Regions from separate parts of the Peribacillus sp. NPDC055009 genome, predicted to be linked through region 2. Evidence: riboswitches for the same ligand, from Rfam matches in the RefSeq annotation. Region 2 holds a riboswitch; each other region holds the start of a gene.

Region 1 (7,295 bases), on a different contig from region 2:
GTTTTCCCTGTACATAGTGGAATCGAGAAATGACCTGGCTTCCAATGTCGTGAAAGAAGCAGTCGAGTTCCAACCGGACTACCCGAATGTCACGGAAATTGCACGTGCCTTTTTTGAAGAACAAAAGGATTGGAACAGTGCGGTGGTATTAGCGGCGAATGAAAGTATCCGTACAGAATCAATGGGCTGGTTCGATGTGCTGAAAACGTATATCCAGCAAGGTGTTGCCCAATCGATGGATCCGGATTATTTTTCAACTGTCCTTGGTTCGCTATACACACTCGACCAGGAACGTTTCGAAAAGGTGACGGTTGCCCTTTGGAAAAACTATAAATATACGGATTCTTATTTCGAATGGCTGAGAGTGATTAATAACTTGATAGATACCATCGAATTGAACCATGCGGATGTATGGGAAGAGCTTTCCGTCTATTACAGGGATGCATATGCAGGTCTGTTAGAAGGAACGCACCTAATCAAGGAATTAAGTCCTGTCGTGCCAAGGTTGCTTGAAAACTGGCTCAAAATCGCAGACGGGGAGCTCTCGCTGTTTGCGGCGGCATCCGCGTTGTCCTGGAATGAAATCTTCCCGGATACGATCAATGCGTTGGTCATTCAGGACGCAGAGAGCCTGCTTTCGAAATCGCCTAAATTGGGTGGCGGACTGGAAGCGGGAGAGAAACTGTTCAATTCCATTATCCAGTGGGCTGAAGATAATGATTTAAAGGTTGGCAATAAGCTTAAATGGATGGTAGACGGGCTTAAGGATACCCGGAATTTCAATCTTCTTCTTGCTGGAAGCACAGGAAATGGCAAGACATCCTTTATTCAGTCAATCGTTGGTGAGAGCATTGCCGCTGAAGATCATTCGTCACTAGTCAGTGTCAAAGATGGGGATGATTTGGAAATCCTTGAAATTACCGATACAGATAGCAAAGTTGTCGAGGAGCTAACTGATTTGGATGAAACACGCCGCCAGCGCGGGACTATTGTCGATGTGACCATCATCAGTGACTACCTAAGGAATAATCATCTGCGATTATTGGATACTCCTGGGTTCAATGGGGAAAAAAGCGTGGAATCCGATTTCCAGGGCTATTTACATGGCAGTGATGGATTGATGTTCGTTCTTGACGCCCGGGCGCCTTTCACCGGCAGCGAACGGGATCTGTTATTGGAAATTCAAATGATGGCTCCGAAACTGCCGATTCATTTCTTATTAAATAAAATGGATACGATATACAGTGATCAGGTCGCAGTCCGGATGGAAGACGAAACATGGGATAAAGTGAATGCCTATTTCCCGAATGCGAAAGTATTCGCTTTCTCTAAACATTATGACAGCCGGCAGCAATTGAAGGACCTTTCAGCCTTCCTTCAATCGAATTATCAAGATGATAATTGGAAGGAAAGAAGATCTGAAAAAATCCTGGCATTCATTCGTAAAACTTTATCTTATCTGTTAGAAAAACGGGCAGCCAATGAGCGGAAATGCGAGCATTCCATCTCTTGGAATGAACAGATGGAAGTCAAGCTGAATGGGGCTGTCAACCAATTGGCTGATTTGGAAAAAGAGAAAAGTGAAAATATCATAAGGTCGTATCGTTCGCTTAAGGACGAAGTGAAAAGTCAGCTTTATTCAAAAATTCCTGAATTACTGAGGGATTGCTCTAAATCGTTAACGGAAAGCAGTGATTTCAGTCAGGTCCATGTACAGTTAAATCAGGAAATGAATGAGCGGATTCAAAACTTCATTTCTGACAAGATCATGCCTCAATATTACCGTTCTCTTCAAGACTGGATTGCCAGTTCCCAAATGGAGTTCTCACAAAGCCAGCAGTTTATGGATGAGATGAGTGCCGGTTTCAATGAATTATACAAAGAAGAACGGATTACGCTTGCAGGCGACTTCAGAGTATTGGATGACTGGCGCCGTGATGCCGACCGGATGACAAGCAGCATCCGCATCGAAAACGTCAATATCCTTTTGCGCAGGACTCCATCTCAATTACTGCTTAAAGGGGCAGGGAAGCTGTTTGGGGCGATACCGCAAAATAAAGCCAATATGTACAATCGTTATAAGAAATACCTGGAAAGTGAAGATTACCTGGATGTTGCGGAAATGATCACGGAGCGTTTCCTTACCCAATTTGGATTGTTTGAAAAATCTTTGGATCGTGACATCTCCCTTTTCTATCGCGGTTCATTTGCATTACTTCAAAAAACGATAGAGCAAACGCAGACTGAAATAAAAGACTACCAGGCTGCATTGGAGCATATGAAACAAAATCCGGAAGTTTACCGTGACCCTATCACTTTGTTCGAAGTGAAATTAAGGCAGTTGGAGCGGCTTGAAAAGATTGAGAAAAAGCGTCTAGCCCAGCTTCAAAGAAAATAAAAAATAACGGGGAACATTTCAAATATTCAAAAATCTATTGACTTTACGACTATATCCCTATAAAGTGATAATTACAAAAACGTAACACGATATATCTCTTATCAAGAGTGGCGGAGGGACTGGCCCTAAGATGCCCAGCAACCGTTCCATTAGGAATTGGTGCTAAATCCTGCAAAACAGAAATGTTTTGACAGATAAGAGAGGGACAAGTCTGCAAAACAGCCGATTAAACCTCTCTATATTAGAGAGGTTTTTATTTTGGGATTTACACCAACTTAACTGATGAGACTAATAAGAAAAAATGGAGGGAAACAAGATGAAAAGGTCTATTAAAGGTATATTCATTTCAGCCATCGCTTCGGCTTTGCTTTTAACGGGGTGCTCTACAGGTCAGAGTTCCACAGAGTCGAAGAAAGAAGAAAAAGTATCATTTGAAAATGTTCCGGAAAGATTCGCTGATGGAGATGGAGCCAGAATCAAAGTGATCCGTAAAATTGGCGGTGATGATCATACGGCCCAATACCTGGCGGGGGCGAAGGAAGAAGGAGAAGCACTGGGGTTTCAAGTGGATACGTACACAGCCAATGGTGATACGGCTAAATTCCATGATGCGATAGCGCAGGCTTTGGAGGAAGATTATGACGGCTATATCATTTCACATGGTGATGATGCAGCAACTGTGAATGACGTTCAAAAGTTGGTTGATGCAGGTAAAAGCGTTGTCACATTCGATTCAATAAGCGATCTATCTAAAATAGAAGGCGTGACATTAACTTCACAAGATGATGAAGCGTTGGCAACACTGGCTTTTGATAAGCTGATAAAAGAACAGAAAGGTAAAGCGGCAATTGCATACCTTTGGGTGGACGGTTTTCCTCCAATGGTAAGAAGAAATGCAGTCTATCAGGAAAAATTAAAAGAAAATCCTGGGATCAAAGAAGTCGAAAGGTTCGGAGTGGCATCTGCTGATACATCGGTTCAGACACAAAATGCTGTAGCCGCAATGCTGAATAAATACCCTAAAGGTAAATTGGATGCCATTTTCGCAACATGGGATGCCTTTGCTATCGGTGCAGCCCGGGCGATTAAAGAGGCGGGCCGCGATGAAGTGAAGATATATGGAATAGATGTCTCGAATGCAGATCTCCAGGAAATCCAATCGGCTGATAGCTCATGGTCCTACACGGCAGCAGTAGATCCCAAGTTGATCGGTGCAGTAAATATGAGGATATTGGCTAAAAAATTAGCGGGCGAAGAAACGCCGCAAACCTATGACTTGGAGGCTTCACTTATTTCACAAAAGCAAATCCAAGCGTCTAAAGAAGCGGTGAACATGGCAAATCTGTCAGGTATTGTCGATGGCTGGGGTGTATCGACGGAATTTGAAGAAGATTGGATGAAAGTTTTGAAAGATCATTATAAAAATTAAAAAGAGACACTCTCTTTCAAGTAGAAGGGAGTGTCTGTTCAATAAGGGGGAATGGACATGGGCACGCAACTAGAAATGAAGAAGATTTCGATTGAATTTCCGGGGGTGAAGGCGCTGAGTGATGTTGATTTTTCCGTAAAATCGGGGACAGCCCACGCATTGGTCGGTGCAAACGGAGCAGGGAAATCGACGTTAATGAAAGTATTATCGGGAGCCCATGTTCATTATTCAGGTGACATTTATATTGATGGGGTGAAGAGGGATATCCGCTCGCCAAAAGCGGCTCAAGAACAAGGCATTCAAATTGTTTATCAGGAAGTGGATACCGCCCTCATCCCTTATTTAACGGTTGGGGAAAATGTAATGTTGAATGATATGGTCCAAAACATGGGAAAAAAACAGATGGTCCAATGGAAAGAGCTGCATAACCAAGCGGCTTCTATTCTTGAAGATATGAAAATTCGTGTCCCTTCGAAAAAGCTGGTAAGAGACCTTACCTTGGCTGAAAAACAGATGGTCCTGATAGCAAGAGCCGTTTCGACAGAATGCAAATTCCTGATTCTCGACGAGCCAACTGCTCCGTTAAGTCATACGGAGACGACAGAACTTTTTCGAATTGTAAATGAATTAAAGCAAAAAGGCGTGGGAATCATTTTCATTTCACATCGTCTGCCCGAAATTTTTGAAATCTGTGAGGAAATTACAATCATGAGGAATGGGGAGCGTGTCACATGTCGAAAGAAGGAAGACATAACCCGTACCGAAGTCGTAGAGAACATGCTTGGAAAAACCATGGATGAACAGTTTCCTGAAGTGAATGCTTCGATTGGCGACGTTATTCTGGAAGTGAACGGATTGTCAGATGCAGAGAAAGTTAAAAATGTCAGTTTGAATATTAAAGCAGGCGAGATAATCGGCTTGGCAGGGTTGGTCGGGGCTGGGAAAACGGAGCTGTGTAAAACCCTTTTCGGCCATACGTCCATCACAGCGGGGGAAGTCATCCTGAATGGTCGAAAGCTTTCCTTGAAATCACCGCACGAAGCAGTAAAAAGCGGTCTGGCACTTGTACCTGAGGAACGCAGGAAAGAAGGGGTCCTAGTTCAGGAATCAGTCTCGGCGAACTTGACGGCAGCCAGTCTTGGCAAATTCTCCAAGACATTCAGCTTCGTGAATCGCAAGGCGGAAAAGGAAAGAGCGAAGGAAATGATCGCAAGCCTCGGCATTAAAACTCCTTCAGGGGAAGTGAATGTCGAAAACCTTTCAGGTGGCAATCAGCAAAAAGTTGCCATCGGGAAATGGCTTATGGCCGATGCGGATGTATACATATTCGATGAACCAACGAAAGGGGTCGATGTTGGAGCCAAGAAGGATATATTCGAATTGATTGCAGAGCTTGCAAGGAATGGGAAGGCGATCATTTATGCATCATCCGAGCTTTCCGAAATCATTGGCATTACCAACCGGACATATGTGTTATATGACGGGAGCACTGTCATCGAATTAGAAACAAGTAAAACGAATGAAGAAGAACTACTATTCTATTCAACAGGAGGAAAATAGAATGAGCATACCCAATCCTGTTACACAGACAGCGAAAGTGAAGAAAAAGGTGGAACTATTCGACTTTTTCTATAAATACGGCACAATATTGACGATTATCATTCTGATTGGAATTTTTGCCGTGTCCAATCCATCTTTCATTCAAACTACGAATCTGGTCAACATCCTGCGTTCCATTTCAATCGTGACCATCATTGCGATCGGCATTACGATATCCCTGACCGTCGATGGCTTCGACCTTTCCGTCGGCTCCGTCGCATCATTGGCCAATGCCATCGTCATCTCGATGTTTGTCTGGTTTTCACAGGAGACATTAATTGCCATATTAGCTGCGATCGGTGCCTCACTTGTCGTAGGCGCCTTGAATTCATTCATGATCGTTAAATTGAGAATTCCCGACATGCTGATGACTTTGGCTACCATGTTCATTATCCAGGGAATTGCCCTTACCTATACAAAAGGGGCCACGGTTTCGCAAAATATGGTCATGCCAGACGGGACGTTCGCAACAGGACTGATCAGCCCGTTTTTCGCCAAAATTGGCCAGGTACCGTGGATAATCCTGATCATGGCCGTCATTGTGATAGCGACCCATATCTTTTTGACTTATACGAAGCACGGTCGTTATATGTACATTATTGGGGGAAATAAGGAAGCGGCGAGACTTTCCGGGATATCGGTCAATAAATACAAAATCCTTGCCTACCTGCTTTCAGCTCTATTAGCTGCAATCGGGGGTATTGTCCTAGCTTCAAGGGTCATGACATCGGAAATCAATTCAGGTTCCCCCTATTTAATGGACGCCGTTGCAGCAGCCTTCATTGGTTCCTCCGTTTTAGGAGCGGGAAAACCGAATGCCTTTGGAACCTTTGTCGGTGCAGTCCTGATAGGAATCCTTCAAAATGGTTTGATCATGATGTCCGTTCCGTATTATGCGATGGATATCGTCAAAGGAACAGTGCTGGCACTTGCGCTCGCGGTAACCTATTACAAGCAAAAACATTAAAATGTATTCGTTGCTTTACTCTACAAAAATCCAAAAATATGAAAAAATCCTGTTGTAATGCAACAGGATTTTCCTTTTTAAAAAGGGATGGGTTAAGGGGGTCGTCATCATTTTACTTACGCTAAAATGGCGGCAGGAGCACTTTTTGAACCCTCATTGTTGGAGTATAAAGATTGACCGCAACCTTATTTACCTTTTAATAAGATTGATAATGATCTATTGTAAAGTATGAACATTCATATCATATACTTATCTAAAGGAGAGTGTAGACTTATGCGCGAAACCTGTGTTCCGGCAGGTGTGAAACCGAATGAAACTGGCTTTGGATATACGCTGTCCTTGATAGGCGGCAAATATAAAATGATCATAATGTATTGGCTGTCTGAAAATAAGGTCATGCGTCATAATCAGCTGAAGCGAAGCATCGGTACCATTTCCTTTAAAACGCTAAGCATCATGTTAAAAGAGTTGGAGGCAGACGGCCTTATCATACGCAAGGAATTCCCCCAAATACCTCCAAAAGTAGAATATTCATTATCTGAACGTGGTCTATCTCTCATCCCATTGTTAAATATGATGTGCGAGTGGGGAGAGAAAAACAGTTTGCCAGTTCAGGAGACTAAACAGCCGTAGGTGTAGCTATTTTGATTAAATCAAAAGAAGTATTTCCCTGACAAGGAAATACTTCTTTAATGAACTGCCTATTAAAGGTTATCGACAAAATTCAAATAATCTTGCGAGCTTTTTTCCAATTCGCTCACGGATGGCTCATTTTCAGCACCATAAAACGCAAAGAATGAACGATAATCTGCATTGCAGTAAAGGAAGGTAGTTTCAAAGGGAGATAATAAATGTTCAAGTGTATAGCGATATCTTCCTTCTTCACTATAATCCTCTTTGTT
Region 2 (7,295 bases):
AGATCTATTTCCTTGTCCAATGATTCAGAAATGGTCCTCATTCGTTCTTTTGTTTCAACGAGTGCCAGGTTGCAATACTCGATGCCTGTACAAGAAACGGAATAACCAATGAATTTTTTTGGGTGGTATGGAAACCTTTCAAAGATGGATTCCTGTTTTAATTCCTCAAGTTTTGCATCCGGCACATTTGGAATGATAAGATTTTGAGAATTACAGTTGCGGATTTCACCATTTCCATATTTCTTCGCAAGTTCGGCAAACTCAATCACTTCGTCTGGATTTAGACGACCAACTGGTATATTGACTCCAACATAGTTCAGACCATCTTGTTTTTGTTTATGGATGCCGTAGAAATAACCTGCATTCCATTCCTTCACCGCACTATCACCCTTTTCAGGAAGCGGACCGGTGTACTCCAGCAATTTTTCCTTGAATTGTTCAGGACCCCAATCAGCTACAAGGAATTTCAAACGCGAGCGATGACGTTTTTCACGGTACCCAAAGTCACGGAATATCGTCGTGATGGCGGCCGCTACTTCGACTGTTTTTTCAGGTAAAATGAATAAGTCAAGTTCTTCTGCCAGCATCGGAACGGAGGATAGCCCACCGCCTACTTTTACGTGAAAACCAACTTCCGTTACTCCATCAATTACTTTAGTAGCCGGATTGAATGAAACACAGTTGATTTCAGCATTTGAGGCATTATGGATATTAGCACTTATGGACATTTTATATTTCCTCGGAAGGTTTGAATAGTCTTCGTTAAGGCGGAAATACTCAAATACATCATAAAGTACCTCGCGTGTATCAAAAAGTTCGTCAGGATCGATGCCTGCCAATGCATTACCGATGATATTACGTGTGATATCACCACATGCACCGGCCGTAGTCATTCCGACCTTTTCCAAACGGTTTAATATATCCGGGACTTGTTCGATGGTCAGCCAGTGGAATTGAACGGCTTGACGGGTTGTAATGTCATATACACCCCTCCCATAATCTTTAGCGATGTTAGCAAGAGTTATCTGTTGATCATAAGTCAGGATACCTCCGGGAATAACGACACGCATCATCCAGTAACCTGCTTCTTTTGGCCGTTGCAGGTATAGACCTGCCCACTTGAACATATCCCAATTCTCTTTAGGGATGGAATCAAAACCATTTACAGCGTAATGTGGAATATCATCGAATATCTTCAATCCATCTTTTTCCAATTTCCAGATTTCCGTTTTATTTTTAGCGATTAGTGGATTTTCCGACCAAAATTTCTCGTAAACCATTACATTTCCTCCTTGATTAGATCGCTTTCTTTGCTGTCAAATAGCCGATTACCTGTTCAACGCACTCTTCAATGCTGTATTGGTCGGATTCTAAAGTGATTTCCGGTTGTTCAGGTTCTTCGTATGGAGAGTCGATTCCGGTAAAATCTTTAATGATTCCTTTACGCGCCTTGTCATAAAGACCTTTTGGATCACGCACTTCGCACTCTTCGATCGGACACTTTATGTATACTTCAATAAACTCCCCTTCATCGAGTAAATCACGTACAATCTGCCGATCTGCCCTGAAAGGTGATATGAAGGCGGTCAATACGAACTGCCCACTATCCACGAATAACTTGGAAACCTCACCGATTCGTCTAATATTCTCGGTTCGATCTTCTTCAGAAAAACCTAAATCTTTATTTAATCCGTGGCGGATATTATCACCATCCAAAACATAACTTCGAATATTCCGATTATATAACTCTTTAGCGACCGCGTTCGCAATCGTTGATTTTCCGGAGCCCGAGAGACCAGTGAACCAAAGAACTGTGCTTTCATGGCCGTTTTGCTTCCGGCGGAGCTCCTTGGTCAATGACGTTTCATGCCAAGTGACATTCGTACTTTTACTCATTAATAATCCCCCTCTTCATGTGGTCCTTCAATTTATGTCCGATCAGTTATAAACTTCATTCTTTTTTAGACCTTCGATCAATACCTCGATGACTTCTTTACGGCTAAAGGTAGCTGGAGGAATTTCTCCGTTACGCAGCATTTCCCTTACTTTCGTTCCAGACAGGATGACATGGTCTTCCTTGCCATGAGGACAAGTTTTAGCGGAAGCCATATTGCCACATTCTTTACAATAAAAACTATGTTCAAAGAATAATAGCGTGATCCCTAACTCATCTGCGTTGAAATTCCCAAAGATTTTTTGAGCATCATATGTGCCATAATAATCGCCCACACCCGCATGATCTCGTCCGACGATAAAATGGGTGCAACCATAATTTTTACGGACCATGGCATGGAAAATGGCTTCTCTAGGTCCTGCATAACGCATGGCAGCAGGGAAAACTGCAAGGGAGACGCGATCCTTAGGATAATATTTTTCAAGCAGCACTTTATAGCTTTCCATTCTTACATCTGCCGGAATGTCATCTGATTTAGTGGCACCTACGAGAGGATTTAAGAATAAGCCGTCGACAATCTCCAATGCTGTCTTTTGAATGTATTCATGTGCACGGTGAACAGGGTTCCTCGTTTGGAAGCCGACAACCGTTTCCCAGCCCTTTTCAGCAAAAGCTTTCCTTGTCTCGACCGGGTCCAAATAATTAGCTTGAAACTGCGGACGCTCTATTCTCTTGATCAACTTTATTTCCCCGCCGGCATATACATCACCGCGGTTATATAAATTTTTCACTCCTGGATGCTTCTCATCATCCGTTTGATAAACTAATGTCGCTTCCAATTGCTTATCTGGTGTGTATATATCGGAAACGGAGAGAACCCCGTATGTTTCACCTTCATGAGTCAACGTTACTTCTTCACCTATAGTAAGGGTTTCGGCAGTTTCTTCGGTCAAAGGCAGCGTAATCGGGATGCTCCATACATGACCGCTGCTAAGCCTCATATCCTTGACTACTGTCTCATAGTCACTTTTTGTAAAGAATCCTTTAATTGGACTGTAGGCACCAGTGCCTATCAATTCAAGATCACTTAAAGCAATTTCATCGATTTCGATCGACTTTGTTATTTTACTAATATCATAATTTGGTTCCCAAAGATCGATTAGTGTTCCTCCGTGCGGTAAACTGATTGTCATGCTAATTTCCCCCTATGGTTTCTATTTATTTAAGATAAATGCAATCCGCATTCCGTTTTTTGAGCTCCTTGCCAACGGCCAGAGCGTAAATCATCTGCATTGAAGGCTGGTGCTGTACATGTTTTACATCCAATGCTCGGATATCCATTATCATGCAGGATATTATATGGAAGTCCGTTTTTATGGGCATAGCGCCAAACATCTTTCCATGTCCAATGTATGAGTGGACATATTTTAACTGACTTGAACTTATTATCCTTATTGATATACTCGGTCGAAGCCCTTGTCTCGGATTGCTCCCTCCGCAGTCCCGAAAGCCATGCTGTTGCCGTTGAAAGCACATCGGTAAGCGGAATGATTTTACGGATGTTACAGCACTTATTTGAATCTCTAACCCATAATTCATCCCCAAATTCCGCTGCTTGTTCCTCAAGCGTCAAGGCAGGTTTCTTCATTTCTATCGAAAGCTTTGGATATCGCTTTTTCACTTGCTCGATCAATTGATAAGTTTCCTCAAAATGAACATCTGTATCAAGGAAAACTATTTTGGCAGAAGGATTGACCTTCGCCAATAAATCCGTAAGCACGATGCCTTCAATGCCAAAACTGCAAGCATAAATCAGTTCGTTTCCATAATGGTCATTCGCCCATTGCAGAACTTCCAAAGCACCTTTTGTCTCACTGTCTTCGGGAAATACAGGGAAATCCCCAGTGTTGAAATTTTCATAGTTTATTAATGCAGCCAACTTTGTAGCCCCCTCTAAAACTTGCTGTATCAGGTTAGAGTAACTGTTGATCAATACCCGTTGTAATATTCTCCAGTTTGTTTGACTCTAGAAAAAAAGAGACGAATCTAACCAATACTCTCTTTATATCAGTTAAACCCGCCTCTAGTTTTTCTAGTCAGCAGATACCTTATTTAATTCTTAATTTTTCATTTCTTTCCATTTGAATGATTTTACCATCCTGGACAATAAGTGTAATGGACCCATATTTCATAGAATTAAGCATTTCTTGAAGTCGTTCAAATATTTCTTCAAGCTGATTCTCTTTATCCAAGCCTGTTCCTCCTTTAAGAAAATCCGCGAATTTCTTATTTTCACCGCTGATCAAATGAATTTCTTAGATTTATATAATTCCAAACAACCTTACATTGTTATGGTTTGCCTACAACTTTCCAAAAAACAAAAATCTTTCCATGATGGAAAGATCCCAAGGTAAATATCTTTACCTTATCTTCCAAAATGATCAACATTTTGTTGGAGGTAGCACCTTGCATCGACCATGCAGGTTGCTGGACTTCAAAGGGCCAATTCCCTCCGTCGCTCTGGATAAGTTTTATTATTTTAAATATTAACATATATTTAATCCTTGTCAATGGAGTTTTCTTATAAAATAACTTGGTTTAATATTATGGATGAACTGTTATTTTTATACACACTATTCCGATTATGATTTTATGTTCATGTAAATATGAAAATAGACTCGTCTTTTTAGATAAAGCCTCCAAAAAAATGAGTCTATTTTCATTAACAAGCCTATAATTGGCGCCAGTCATCATCTGAAAAAATAATTTCTCGAATTCCAGTCCTTTTAAACGAAGGGATTACTCGAATTCATTAATTTCTTAACTGTATCGCTTCTACAAATTCTTGAACTTGACTCTGGACCCGATCAATTAAATTCAAATCATTTATCGGTTTTTCTGAATTCTGTTTATCTATTTCCTTATCAACAAAATAAATGCCCTGCAGCGGCTCGCCTTTTAATATTGAAATTAATGGTTTAAGTGCATAGTCAATCGCCAATAGATGCCTGTTACTTCCGCCAATCATGATTGGCAGTACTGGCTTACCCTTAAAAGCACCTTCTGGCAGCAAATCAATCAAGGCCTTCAATACACCTGTATAAGAAGCCTTATAAACCGGTGAACCAATAATGACACCTCTAGCTGCTTGAATTTTCTCTGAAAGCTTTAAGATATCTTCGCTATTATATTTGCCTTTGAATAAATCATCTGCTGAGAAATCCGTGATTGAGAAATAAGCTGTGGTAAATCCTTCGTTTTCGACTAATGATTGAATATGTTTTAGTGAAATGTCCGTTCTGGACGGAATAGCCGGACTTCCTGATAAAATTACGATATCGCTCATTTAATATACCCCTCCAATATTACATGATTGCCAGATAAAATCTTCGTAAAGCATTTCGTACAGTATGTATTTATCGTAATAGTCTGAAAAATATAAGTCAAATCTTACACTCTGGACATCTACTCTGAATGAAAAAAGAAACGGTCATATTTACGGCTTGATGCTCATGCCCTTAAATATGACCGTTTCATTATGTATGTTTTTGTTTGCCATGAATACCATATACCAAAAGTTGAGCAATGCTCTTAATTCGTTCAGAAGTAAAATATGGCTCCTTTTTCTGCTGGTGGATCTCATAATGTGTAGATAATGCCAATGTGAAAGAAATGATCCCTACATTAAATAGGATAATATCAGAGATATATTGTATCTCTCCACTATCTATTCTCTTCTGTATTTCAATATGCCTGGCATTCGGCTTGAAAATCTGATCTACATATTGCTTCGAAATATCTTGATCGAATTGTGTTTCCCTGAATAGTATCGAAAATTGTTCTTTATTATCAAGAATTTTATTTATCATGGTGCAAACATGATTCTCCACTAGATCATCCGTGGATAGATGGCTAGTCCCATCTTCAGTTTCCTCTTTCTCATCAGGGGTAATTGTTGCTAATAGCAAATCTTTTTTGCTGTCAAAGTATTTGTAAATAGTAGCTTCGGAAACATTGCATGCAGAGGCAATTTCATTCGTTCTTGTCATGTCAAAACCTTTAGTGGCAAAAAGAGTCCGGGCTACATTTATGATTCGTTCTTTCGTTTGCTGCCCTTTTTTCAAAAATATCAACCTTCTTTTATGATGATAAGACCGGTGTCACCAATCTATTTTCCATGATATCCCGATGGTATCAATCGGTCAATATTACCTTTGATTCATTAGAATTCAATATTCCCATATATCATAAATAGAAAACATCGTCTAAATTGGGACGAAGTTTTCTTTTACAGAAAATCACTTAAAGGATGCATAGCCATCATCGACCATGACTACACTTCCATTGATCGCATCAGCTTCCTCTAACGATAATAGATAGACGGCATTTGCAACGGCTTCTGGCTTAATTAATTTACCGCGCATTTGACTTGCATTCAATTTATCGATGATTCCCATATCTTTATAGCCTTGAATGATAGGAGTGTCAACCCCGCCTGGCGCAATGCCCACTACCCGTATGCCATAAGCACCCAATTCCAAAGCGGCGGTCTGTGTCATCATTCTTACAGCTCCTTTAGTCGCCTGATAGGCAAAGGTTCCGTGGGAAGCTAAGTAGCCAAACACAGAAGCGGTATTAATAATGACCCCCTTGTTACCTAGCTCCTTCATTTTCCGTCCTGCTGCCATGATTCCAAAGGCAACTCCGTGTTGGTTCACTCCAATCGTTTTGAAGTAACCCTCCATATCTTGATCGAGGATCATACCGCCTGCACCGATGCCGGCATTATTAAACATGATATCGATCCTTCCGAATGTTTCCGCTGCTTTATTGATTAAGGATTCAACATCTTCCTGCTTAGAAACATCCGTTTTTACAAAAATGGCCTCTCCGCCATCCGCTGTTATCTGTTCAACGGTTTCCTGTCCCATTTCTTCATTAAAATCCGCAACAACGACCTTGTCCCCTTTTGCTGCTAATTTCAAGCATGTGGCTCGGCCAATACCGCTTGCTCCTCCTGTAATAACTGCAACTCTTGCTGTCATATACATTCCCCTTTCAACACCAAATTTAGTGAGTGTTTACTTACTTTTTTTATTATAAAAGTAAGGAATATATAATTCAAGCAATATGTATTTATATAGGGTTTTGAGCTTTCAAAAGTAAAGCTGTCCTATTAATAGGACAGCTTCATTTTTTAACAGGTTTTCAATTCGGCCTTACTTATGGATGTCTTCACCATTTCAATGAAAAGCTGCATAAAACGATCATCACCTGTTAATTCTGGATGAAACGCACTAACGAGGACATGGTCTTGTCTCGCAGCCACTACATTCTCTTCATAAACAGCCAATACTTCTACACCTTCTCCAATTCCATCAGCAAATGGCGCCCGGATGAA
Region 3 (7,295 bases), on a different contig from region 2:
ATCGCTTCAGCACTCTGAAGCACCTCTGCGACAATAAGTTGGTTGTCATTAAACAACCGACCCACTTCACTCATGCCATCCATCAATGGTCCATTAATGATTTCCAATGGGGTATCACCGCGCTCAATCGCTTCATTTAAATCATCAATTAATCCTTCTTTCGTTCCTTCGATAATATAATTACCTAGACGTTCGTCCAATGGCAGGATCACACCATTATCCTTCTTCTCAGCTTTTTTTCCACGATAAAATTCGGTAAAAATCGCTAAAGTTTCAGTTGAAGTCTCAAACAGGAGTGCCTCAGCCAGTTTCACTTCCTCTTCCGGAATCAGAGCGAAACGTTCAAGTTTTTCTGTATTCACGATGGCATAATCGAGTCCCGCTTTTGTACAATGGTAAAGGAAAACTGCATTTAATATTTCCCTTCCCCTCGCTGGCAGACCGAAAGAAACGTTAGAAATACCAAGTATCGTTAGGCATTCTGGAAACTTTTCTTTAATCGCCTTTATTCCATTCACCGTCTCTAAAGCAGACCCGATATATTGTTCATCTCCTGTGCCTACAGGAAATACAAGCGGATCAAAGATGATGTCACTTTTGTTTAGACCGTACTTTTTGACGAGCAGATCCACAGACCGTGTTGCCACTTCCAATTTCCGTTCAGCATCGACGGCCATCCCTATTTCATCAATGGTTCCTACGACAACGGCAGCACCATATTGATGGACTAAGGGTACTATTTTTTCAAAGCGCTCTTCACCATCTTCAAGGTTTATGGAATTAATGATCGATTTTCCTTGTGAATGTTTTAATGCTTGTTCAAGTACAACTTCATCCGTAGTATCGATGACCAATGGGACCTTCACTTTTTTGACGACCTCTTCCACAAATTCCTTCATATCGCCAAGCTCATCCCCATCAGGATCAGCAAGACAAATATCAATGACATGGGCGCCTTTTTTCACCTGGTTACGTGCAATTTCGGCTGCTGGCTCGTAATGCTTGCCGCGTATCAGCTCCTTGAACTTTCGGGAACCGATAACATTCGTCCTTTCACCTACGAATAAAGGACGCATTGAATCATCATAAATGAGCGGCTCTATGCCTGATACGGCATGACCATGGGCAGTTTCCGTAATAGTACGGGGCTTCATGCCTTCGAGGACCCTGGAAAGTTCTTTAATATGCTCTGGTGTCGTACCACAACATCCGCCAATGATATTGACCCATCCCTTTTCGGCAAATTGCTTCATTTTCTCTGCCAGGGAAGTAGGTGACTCATGATAGTGGCCCTCTTCATCAGGGAGCCCGGCATTCGGATAACAGCTGATGGCGCTGTTTGATATATCTGCAAGTGTCCTGATATGGTCTATCATGAATTCCGGCCCTGTTGCACAATTAAGGCCGACAGCTACGGGCTTCATATGTTCAACCGATAAATAAAAAGCTTCTATGGACTGGCCAGCAAGTGTAGTGCCCATCGGTTCGATTGTTCCTGATATGATGACAGGCACATCTTTTCCTGTTTTTGCGAATGCTGCTTTGATTCCAGAAAAGGCAGCCTTGACATTAAGCATATCCTGACAGGTTTCCACCAACAGCAAGTCTACACCGCCATCCAAGAGACCCAGTGCCTGTTCTTCATAAGAATCGGTTAAAATATCAAAAGTCGTTCCGCCCGTTACGGAAAGCGTTTTTGTAGTGGGGCCCATCGAGCCAGCTACATACCTTGGCCATTCTTCATTGGAATACTTTTCACAAGCTTTAACGGCAAGCTCAGCTGAAATTTTATTTAGCTTGTAGGCGATCGTGCTTATTTGGTATTCCTCAAGAACGATGCTGGTCGCTCCAAAGGTATTTGTTTCAATGATATCTGCGCCCGCCGCTAAATATTTTTCATGAATGGATTGGATGATTTCCGGCTGCGTCAGTGATAAATATTCATTGCAGCCCTCGAATTGTTCCCCTCCAAAATCATCTGCTGTCAAATCCTCCGCTTGAAGCATGGTTCCCATCGCCCCATCAAGTAGGAGAATCTTGGAATTTAACTGATCTTGAATCGCTTTTTTATTCATGTACTGCCACCTCTGATGTCTGTTTACTATCGACTTTTCTAATATATTTCGTAAGTTCCGCCGTCATTTCATAGCGAAGGAACGGAGTGATTAAATATATGCCCTTGAATTTTTCCCTTGCCGCGTCCACCAGTTCCCGCGCGATATTAACCCCTTCAATCCTTGACTTTACAGGGTCATCCCCCGCTAAAGCCATTGCCCTTCTTACGTTATCAGGCAATTTGATGCCTGGGATCTCATTATGGATGAATTCTGCGTTCCGGGTGCTTGTCAAAGGCATGATACCGATGAAAATCGGGGTTTCTAAATGTTTTGTAGCTACATGTACTTCTTCGATTTGCTCCACCGAATAAATTGGCTGTGTCAAAAAGGATTGAGCACCACAGGAAATCTTCTTTTCCATTCTCAGTACTGCTTTATCCAGATATTTCACATTCGGATTAAACGCTGCCGCAATTTTAAAATTTGCCCGTTGCCCCAGACTTTGACCGGAATAGGAAAGACCTTCATTAAATTGTTTGACCATGCTTATAAGGTCGAAGGAAGATAAATCATAAACCGAAGTGGCACCCGGGAAGTCCCCTATTTTTGAAGGATCTCCGGTGATGATCAATAATTCATTCAGCCCCACCGTCTGCAGACCCATTAAATGTGATTGCAGGCCAATCAAATTTCGATCACGGCATGTTATATGCACCATCGGATTAATATTCAATTGGTTCTTCAGTAGGTTAGCCAGTGCATCATTCGATATCCTTGGTGAGGCAAGTGAATTATCCGCTAGTGTAATGGAATCGACCCCTGCTTTTTTCAAAACCTCTGCACCGGTCATGAAGCTCTCTATTCCCAGCTTTTTAGGTGGATCAAGTTCAACCAGGATTGTCCTTTCCGTCTTGGCCTTTTCGTACAGTGGAAGTTCCAATTCTCTTTCGTTCACTTCAATTATTTCTATTTCACGGGATTTCGTAACTTTCTCTTTTACGGGAGCAAAACTTCCGATCGCATTCTTTACAGCTTGAATATGCAGTGGCGTCGTTCCACAGCACCCGCCTATGATAGCGGCACCTTGCTCACGAAGTTCCAGGGCACTTGAACCGAAATATTCCGGCACGGCTTTATAGACGAGCCTTCCATCCACATAATCAGGAAGGCTGGCATTAGGGTATATGGCAATCGATGCTTGCTTTGGCAAACTCACTTCTTCCAAGGCCCGGATCATATGATGTGGACCAAGACGGCAATTCACCCCAACAACATCGGCACCCAATTGCTCGAGTTTTTGAAAGGCTTCATTTAAATGGATTCCATTTTGGAGATTACCCAGTTCATGCATCGAAACATTTGCGATGATCGGCAGTCCAGTTTCATTTTTTACGATTTGCAGAACGGTTTCCAGCTCTTCCAGGTCATAAAATGTTTCCAACAGAATCCCATCAGGGTTTTCCATCAACAGACTGTATAACTGTTCACGAAACCCCCGTTTAATCTCTTCCATGTTTAAATCCGATTTCCTGATACTCCGTTGTGCCCCTATGGTACCGAAGACATAAGCCTGTCCTTTTGCCGCTTTTTTAGCAAGAATGACTCCCTGGCGATTGATTCTGCTTACTTCATCTTCAAGTCCATACCGTTTCAATTTGTTGAAATTGGCTCCGTATGTATTCGATTGAAGGATATCTGCACCAGCTTCCAGATAGGCACGATGGATAGACTCTATTTGATCCGGATTCGTGCAGTTTAATTCCTCATAACATTGATCGATGCCATTTGAGTACAATAAGGTCCCCATTGCCCCTTCCCCAACTAGCATTCTTTCTTTCACTTCTTTACGAAAATTCATCATTACACCCTCTCTCAAAAACAGTCCTGTTTTTGTCGTATTTTATGAGTATGAGAGAAAAGGAAAAAAAAACCTTCTCAAAGAAGAAGGTTTTTTGAAACATTCTCCTCATCTATCAAGCTCTGCTTGCTGGATTTAGCACCTTTGCCTAAGCTGGTTGCTGAGGTTTCTTCGGGCCAGTCCCTCCACCTCTCTCGATAAGATCCATTTATATAATTTTCACAAGATTTCAAAATTAGATTATATTTAATTTACATTAATAATCTGTCAATTTCAATACCTGATCGACATTTTTTTCACTTTTGCAAAAATGATTCAATCTTTTGCAGCCTGAACCCTCTTCAAGATTCTTTGTTTCCAGTCTTCCGCTAATGGGTCCAGAGTAAGTAAAGCCTTGGCGCCTTCCAGCCCATCTCGTTTATGAAGGATTACCTCTGCTGCATAATGAACTGAAATTTTTTCTTGCAAACGATCTATTAGTACGATCTCGTTTTGTTTATTTATCGTTCCTTCTTGAAGTACTCTTGCAAAATAACCAGTGAAACTCGTTTTCAGCACTAGTTCCAAAAACTTAGGTTCTTGATTGAAGTGGGAAATGGTCGAACAAGGTATCCTCCCCTGGTTAATTTGAACAATCACTTCGCCTATTTGATAAATATCGCCGATATACGTGGTTTCTTCTCTCATCCCCGCTACGGTTAAATTTTCACCGAATGCTGGGATATCCAGCTTTTTAGAGAATCTTTCATTCCATAATGAATAATGCTCAAAGGGGTAAAAGCACAAAGCCCGATCAGGACCTCCATGGAACTTTTCATTACCTACCCCATCACCAATTATGCCTGATTTAGTCACTGTCACATTATCCTGTGCTTGTTTATCCATGGCTGAAAAGATATCGACATTCGAAAAACTTTCATGTTTCGGCTTTCCGGCCTGAAGTGATTTGATTTTTCCATTTTCCATTTTGCATCTTCCATTCATATTTAATTTATATCATCCTATATGTATAAATTATACTAAAAATCCATTATATTCAGTAGTTTTTAAAAATATATGAAGTGAAAAAGCCACATGAGCCGTTAAATGGGCGAAATATCATTGATTTCCAGAAAAATTCATAGGTTAGTTTCAGTAATTTTGTTGCTATTTCAGAATTAAATATGGTAGAATATGAACACAATATATAGTCGAAAACTACAACTGTTCGCCTATATGTTGATTTTCACGATTGAATTCCTCATTGTCGCTCTTTAGGGAGCGAATTTTTTTGCCTTCATTATCATCCATCATTTTCTTTTAGTTCCATTCTAATCCTTAAATCGTGATTCACTTACCTATTTTCACTTTCATTCCCTATTCAAATACCTCCCTGTAAAGTCACTTTCATTCCCTTATAAGAGGCCTGATTCCTTGCTAAAACAAGCAGAAAAGCCGAGCGACACCATATGTCTTCCGCTCAGCTTCCTGTTTAAGCTTGTTTCTTTTTTTTTGGTGCCGCTTTCTTTCGGGTCGTCTTTTTCTTTTCCGGTTCATCATGTTTCGTACGGTCAATGGATGCCTGTAATGCCTCCATTAAATCGGTTACATTGTTGGAAACTGGTTCTTTTGTTTTGGCTGTAATCGTCGTCTGTCCCGTTTTCTTTGATTCAATCAATTCAAGTAACGCGGTTCGATAGTCATCGGTGTATTTTGTCGGATCGAAAGTGGTCGTTAATTGATCTATTAATAATACGGCAGTATCGATTTCTTTTTTTGCAATGGTATCATTGGCGGGGATATTCGGAACATCCGCTGTGGAACGGACTTCATCCGGATAATGAATCGTTTCCATCACCAAGGTATTATCAACGACTCGGATTACCGCCATTTGTTCTTTAGAGCGAATGATGATTTTTGCTAATCCTACCTTATTCGATTCCTTGAGGGCCTGCCTCAAAAGGGAATAAGCTTTTATCCCTCCATCATTAGGGGACATGTAGTAACTCCGATTGAAATAAATGGGATCTATTTCTTCAATTTTAACGAAATCCACAATTTCCACGGCTTTTTCTTCGTTTTGTTTTTTCAGTTGCTCTAGTTCATTGTCTTCCAATACAACAAATTTTCCCTTTGTATACTCAAAAGCGCGGACTATATCATCCTTACCCACTTCTTTCTGGCATACCGGACAAACTTTTTCGTATTTAATCGGTGAATGACATTCCTTATGCAACGTCCTTAAAGAAATATCCTTATCCTCCGTTGCAGCATGAAGTTTTATCGGAATGTTCACCAAACCGAATGATATGCTCCCCTTCCACATCGTATGCATATTCGTCACCTCATAACTTATTTTTAAAGAGAAGAACAATTTTATTATTCCCCTTTGTTCAAAAAAAACCGAAAAAACAATTGCCAACTCTAACACTTCGTTTTTTTGGCAAAATAATGTTAATCAATTATTTGCGGAGGTGATACAAAAATGAAACCGATGCTGCCAACATATTACCCAGAAGCCCCCAGCCCCAAGGATTGGCGTTATGAAGTCAAATATGACGGCTTTAGGGCTATTTTAACGATAGACTCCGATACCATAAGCATTTCAAGTCGGAACGAGAAGGAATTATCACCACAATTCCCAGAAATCATTGCTTACATCAAAGAACTGGACCTGGAAGAATATCTCCCGCTTCAGTTGGATGGAGAATTGGTCTGGCTTACCAATGAAGCGAAAGCGGACTTTTTTCAAATACAGTGGCGAGGACGCCTTGGTAAACAATCCCTAATATCCGAAAAATCCCGCTTTTCCCCATGCCGGTTTATAGCGTTTGACCTGCTTCGCAACAACGGAAAAGACTTAGCAGCTAAACCTATGGAAGAACGTAGGGAATTGATGTTGAATATGGGGGCAAAACTTGGCTTTCCTATTCCGCCTGATCCCAACGATAAGGCTTTGATACAATTAATAGAAAGTTTTGACGTTTTGGAAAGTGCCTTGAATAAGGTCACCCTATTAGATGGCGAAGGGGTTGTCGCCAAGGAAATTAGGGGTACTTGGCAAGAAGGAAAACGTACTACATCTTGGATTAAGGTGAAAAACTGGAAAACCGTTTCTTGTTTCATTACAGCATTGCACAAAGAAAATGGTTATGTTTCCCTCGCAGTTTTCAAGGAAGGTGCCGTAACGAAAATCGGAAGTGTTAAAAATGGACTGAGTGCTCAAGATAAAAGTATATTGCATCAACTGATAAAGCAAAATGCATCAAACGAAGACGCACAATTTTTTTATATCCATCCATCCATTTGCATAGAAGTTCAATTCTTACACGTATACGAGGAAAATGAATTGCGTGAACCCCAGTTTTCGCAATGGCTTTTACAAACGACTCCCGATGAAT

The links. A riboswitch is a leader RNA that binds a small molecule or an ion and turns the genes downstream of it on or off. The one in region 2 is predicted to bind S-adenosylmethionine.
Region 1: linked by a shared signal. The riboswitch ahead of ACWF5P_RS11725 (sugar ABC transporter substrate-binding protein) and the one ahead of ACWF5P_RS14605 (YezD family protein) in region 2 are both predicted to bind S-adenosylmethionine.
Region 3: linked by a shared signal. The riboswitch ahead of ACWF5P_RS21335 (bifunctional homocysteine S-methyltransferase/methylenetetrahydrofolate reductase) and the one ahead of ACWF5P_RS14605 (YezD family protein) in region 2 are both predicted to bind S-adenosylmethionine.

The regions. Positions count from the first base shown of each region.
Region 1 covers NZ_JBSGVZ010000006.1:99,057-106,351, forward strand. The annotation lists gene ACWF5P_RS11720 (GTP-binding protein) at 1-2,398, shown strand, start outside; SAM riboswitch class I at 2,494-2,599, shown strand; gene ACWF5P_RS11725 (sugar ABC transporter substrate-binding protein) at 2,715-3,827, shown strand; gene ACWF5P_RS11730 (ATP-binding cassette domain-containing protein) at 3,885-5,387, shown strand; gene ACWF5P_RS11735 (ABC transporter permease) at 5,389-6,393, shown strand; gene ACWF5P_RS11740 (winged helix-turn-helix transcriptional regulator) at 6,667-7,026, shown strand; gene ACWF5P_RS11745 (NAD(P)H-dependent oxidoreductase) at 7,098-7,295, opposite strand, start outside.
Region 2 covers NZ_JBSGVZ010000008.1:196,677-203,971, forward strand. The annotation lists gene ACWF5P_RS14585 (nitrite/sulfite reductase) at 1-1,280, opposite strand, end outside; gene cysC (adenylyl-sulfate kinase) at 1,297-1,896, opposite strand; gene sat (sulfate adenylyltransferase) at 1,939-3,087, opposite strand; gene ACWF5P_RS14600 (phosphoadenylyl-sulfate reductase) at 3,117-3,821, opposite strand; gene ACWF5P_RS14605 (YezD family protein) at 4,003-4,146, opposite strand; SAM riboswitch class I at 4,317-4,425, opposite strand; gene ssuE (NADPH-dependent FMN reductase) at 4,707-5,240, opposite strand; gene ACWF5P_RS14615 (TetR/AcrR family transcriptional regulator) at 5,431-6,018, opposite strand; gene ACWF5P_RS14620 (SDR family oxidoreductase) at 6,193-6,939, opposite strand; gene pdxT (pyridoxal 5'-phosphate synthase glutaminase subunit PdxT) at 7,092-7,295, opposite strand, start outside.
Region 3 covers NZ_JBSGVZ010000018.1:3,375-10,669, forward strand. The annotation lists gene metH (methionine synthase) at 1-2,075, opposite strand, end outside; gene ACWF5P_RS21335 (bifunctional homocysteine S-methyltransferase/methylenetetrahydrofolate reductase) at 2,068-3,915, opposite strand; SAM riboswitch class I at 4,021-4,119, opposite strand; gene ACWF5P_RS21340 (MOSC domain-containing protein) at 4,231-4,881, opposite strand; gene ku (non-homologous end joining protein Ku) at 5,387-6,229, opposite strand; gene ligD (DNA ligase D) at 6,380-7,295, shown strand, end outside.